2 regions of the Serratia sp. NPDC087055 genome follow, and region 1 is predicted to be linked to the other one. Evidence: predicted binding sites of a transcription regulator. Region 1 holds the regulator's gene; the other holds the start of a gene.

The links. The regulator CRP, encoded in region 1, controls carbon source genes, mostly activating them, when cyclic AMP is high. The targets are predictions, from matches to a motif close to ATGTGANNNNNNTCACAT.
Region 2: ACI2J2_RS01615 (sugar transporter) is a predicted target of CRP. The motif match lies at 1,216-1,233, and genes of this name have one in related genera.

The regions. Positions count from the first base shown of each region.
Region 1 is NZ_JBJDOG010000006.1:205,004-207,208, reverse strand. Features, by position in the region: gene ACI2J2_RS21835 (OsmC family protein) at 1-190, opposite strand, end outside; gene crp (cAMP-activated global transcriptional regulator CRP) at 570-1,202, shown strand; gene ACI2J2_RS21825 (YccS/YhfK family putative transporter) at 1,257-2,205, shown strand, end outside.
Region 2 is NZ_JBJDOG010000001.1:354,593-356,797, reverse strand. Features, by position in the region: gene ACI2J2_RS01615 (sugar transporter) at 1-1,155, opposite strand, end outside; gene ACI2J2_RS01610 (aspartyl/asparaginyl beta-hydroxylase domain-containing protein) at 1,405-2,091, shown strand; gene ACI2J2_RS01605 (ABC transporter ATP-binding protein) at 2,088-2,205, opposite strand, start outside.

The DNA of each region.
Region 1 (2,205 bases):
GCACATCATTACGCCCTTTTTGCAGGATCGACACCACGTCGATAGCACTACAGCCCCCTACCGACATCAGCACCATTTCCATCGGGCTGGGCGCTTTGTCGCCCGCATTGCCGTCCATCAACACCTGATGGCCAGACGCGGATTCACCCAGAAACGTTAACCCTTCCACCCACTTAACTCTTGCCTGCATACTGGTCACTCCGGTTAATTTCTTAAAATCAGGGTACGCTTTCGCATAGAAACTGGCAACGGAACCTGATGCTAATCATGCTGAAGCGAGACAACACAAGACACCCGCCTCACTCTGTGCTACAAACAGAGCCGCAATAAATCTTTCCGGGACACTGATTTCAGGGAAACTCCCAGGGAAAGGCTCCTTTACCGGTATGTTAACAGAATGTAGCTTGCAGCTCTCCCGGCAAGTTAATATGCTAGAGCGACAGCGTATATTTATGACACGCCTCAAAATCTGCTGATAGCCACCATTAAAACAACGGCGACAACAGGTTTTACAGGGAACTCTGACCCCTGTGACACAAGGCAGCGATAACAACAGAGGATAACAGCGAATGGTTCTCGGCAAACCGCAAACAGACCCTACTCTCGAATGGTTCCTGTCTCATTGCCATATCCACAAATATCCATCCAAAAGTACGCTGATTCACCAAGGTGAAAAAGCCGAAACGCTTTACTACATCGTCAAAGGCTCCGTCGCGGTGCTGATTAAGGATGAAGAAGGTAAAGAGATGATTTTATCCTACCTTAACCAGGGGGATTTCATCGGCGAGCTTGGATTATTTGAAGAAGGTCAGGAGCGTAGCGCCTGGGTTAGGGCGAAGACCGCCTGCGAAGTGGCTGAAATTTCCTACAAGAAATTCCGCCAGTTAATTCAGGTCAACCCGGACATCCTGATGCGCCTGTCAGCCCAGATGGCAAACCGTCTGCAGATAACATCTGAGAAAGTGGGTAACCTCGCCTTCCTGGACGTTACAGGCCGTATCGCGCAAACACTGCTGAACCTGGCGAAACAACCTGATGCCATGACCCATCCTGATGGTATGCAGATTAAAATTACTCGTCAGGAAATTGGCCAAATCGTCGGTTGTTCACGTGAAACCGTTGGCCGTATTCTGAAAATGCTTGAAGATCAAAACCTGATCTCCGCCCACGGCAAAACCATTGTCGTTTACGGCACGCGTTAATCACTGAAAAAACGGCGCGATGATTCGCGCCGTTTTTTTATGCCCCAAGTCATCATGTGGCGCAGACTGATTTACCACCCGGAAGTCAACTATGCACTGCGGCAAACGCTGGTGCTGTGCCTGCCAGTGTTACTCGGCCTGTTGATCGGCCAACTGCAATACGGCCTATTATTTTCCCTGGTTCCTGCCTGCTGCAATATTGCCGGGCTAGACACCCCTCACAAACGCTTCTTCAAACGTCTGATTGTCGGTGGCTCTCTATTTGCACTCAGCAGCCTGCTATTACAGCAAGCATTACTTTGGCACTTGCCGTTGCCGGTGTTGATGCTTGGCCTGGCACTGCTTCTCGGCGTCAGCGGTGAAATAAGTCCGTTACATGCCCGCCTGTTGCCCGCCTCGCTGGTTGCCGCCATTTTCTCCCTCAGTATGGCCGGTACAGTTCCGCTTTGGCACGCACCGCTGCTATACGTCGTGGGTACCGCCTGGTACGGGCTGTTTACCTGGTTTTGGTTCACGCTGTGGAAAGAACAACCGATGCGCGAATCGCTCAATCAGCTCTATTTGGAACTGGCGGACTACTTTGAGGCCAAATATTCGCTGCTGACCCAGCATACCGATCCACAGACCGCATTACCGCCACTGTTGATACGCCAGCAAAAAGTGATGGATCTGATCACCCTGCTGTATCAGCAGCTTAACTTTCTACCGCACGCCAGTAACCTCGAACAAAAGCGCCTACAGCGTACTTTTCAGGTCGCACTGGATCTGCAGGAACACATTACCGTCAGTCTACATCTGCCGGAAGAAGTGCAAAAACTGGTGGAGCAAAGCCAGGCCGAAGCCATCATCCGCCGCAATGCACAGGTGATTGCCGGCCGGCTGCGCACGGTGGCACACGATATTCTCTATCACCAGCATTCTCAGCGTTTCAATATGGACAATGAACTGGCGGCACTAGAGAAAGTGGCAGCGCAGCACCCGGATAACCCCGTTGGGCAGTTCT
Region 2 (2,205 bases), on a different contig from region 1:
ATAGAAGTTTAGCAGACACCAGCCCAGGGCAATCAACGCCAGCGGGGCTGCGACAAAACCAATATTGCCCATACCCAGATGCAGGCTGACCTGGTTACCCAGCAGCGCGCCGCCGCCGATACCGAAGTTGTACAGCCCGGAGTAGATCGACATTGCTACGTCAGTGGCATCCGGTGCCAGGTTCAATACCTTGGCCTGCATCGACAGGCCAATCGCCATGATTGCCATACCCCACACGGCAAACAGCAGCGTCAGATGGTTTTCATTGCCGGAGGCCGGTAACAGCAACAGCAGACTTAACATCAGCAACGCGATGGCACCGATGAAAAAGCCCGACGGGAAACGTTCGCTAAAGCGGCTAAACAGCAGGCTGCCGATGATACCGGCGGCACCGAACAGTAGCAGCATCAGCGTCGTGAAGTTTTCTGACAGCCCAGCCACGGTCTGAATAAAGGGTTCGATATAGCTGTAAGCGGTGAAATTCGCCGTCACCACAATAATGGTCAACATATACAGGCTGACCAGCGCCGGGCGCTTAAACAACATGGGGACGCTGGCCAGTGAGCCAGAATGTTCGCTCTTCAGCACCGGCAACAGACGCCACAACAGCACCAACGCCAGGGTGGCACAAACGGCGATACCGATAAAAGTCATACGCCAGCCCAAGATCTGGCCAACGATACGCCCCAATGGCAGGCCAAGTACCATCGCCAGTGCGGTACCGCCCGCCAGCAAGCTCAGCGCCTGTGCTTTCTTGCCTGCGGGTGCGACGCGGATCGCCAGTGAAGCGGTGATCGACCAGAATACGGCGTGGGCCAAGGCGACACCGGCACGGGAGATCACCAGCGTGGTGAAGTTCCATGCAACGGCGGTCAACACATGGCTGGCGATAAACAGAATGAACACGCCGATCAACAGCTTGCGCCGTTCAATCTTGCTGGTCAGCAGCATGCACACCAGTGAGAAGGCAGCAACAATCCAGGCATAAATCGTGATGATCAACCCCACCTGCTCGGTCTGCATCGAAAAGCTTTGGGCGATATCGCTCAGTAACCCTACCGGAATAAACTCGGTGGTATTGAAGATAAAGGCCGACACGGCAAGAATGACCACGCGCAACCAGGCGGTTGAGCGAGAGACCTGAGTGTGTTCCATGTTAAACGGGATCCGGGCAGGTGCGGGAAGTAGCGATATTTTAACCAATTGGTGGGGTAAATGCGATACGCGTCACACTTTTATTGGGGTGTTTTTTTCAACTGCTTTTTGCCACTTATGGCCTATTGGTCGGCAAGCCTTTAGCGGACAAACGTGTTATACCGAAGAATTAATCATCCGGCAGGCGCATATTAAACAATAATAATATCAAGAGACGGCGAGAAATCTGGTTACTCTATTGAGGTCACTATGTCAGCTATCTATGATTGGTCCGTGTTGTCATTACGCCGTATTTACGATCGTCGCATCAAGGGCGCTCCCGTGCTCGACAGCACACGCCTGTTTCCTGATGCACAACGCTTTACCGACCAGTGGCCACAGATCCGTGAAGAGGCGCTGACCGTGGCGGAAGATCTGCGTAATATCCCGCGATTTCACGAGATTATGATCGAACAGGCGTCGATCTCCGACAACGATGCACGCGACTGGCGGATGTTTATCATGAAAGCCTATGGCCAGCCGATTACGCGTAATCTTGCACGCTGCCCAACGCTGGCGGGTCTGATTGCCTCATCCCCCGACGTTCTTTCCGCTTCGCTGTCCTTCCTGGCGCCCGGCAAACAGGTGCCGGCACACCGTGGCCCGTTCCGGGGCATTCTGCGTGGCTATCTGGTGTTATCGATGCCTAAAGGTGCCGATGGCCTGCCTGCCGCCGTGTTAAAAGTGGACGGGCAAGAATACCGGCTGAACGAAGGAGAATTTATGCTGTGGGACGATACCTTCGAACACGAGGTATGGAACGACAGCGATAAGGTGCGTACCGTGCTGCTGCTGGATATCCGCCGCCGCGATTTATCCACCGGGCTGCGGATCCTGTCCAGTGGCATCATTGCACTGGTGCGGCTGAACGTGCGCTGGATCCAGCGCCAGTTCTAAGCACCGCCCAGGTAGGCTTTCCTCACCTCCGGGTCGTTTAACAGCTCTGCGCCGCTGCCGGTCAGGCGGATTTGCCCGTTGACCATCACATAGCCGCGATCGGACAGCTTCAGC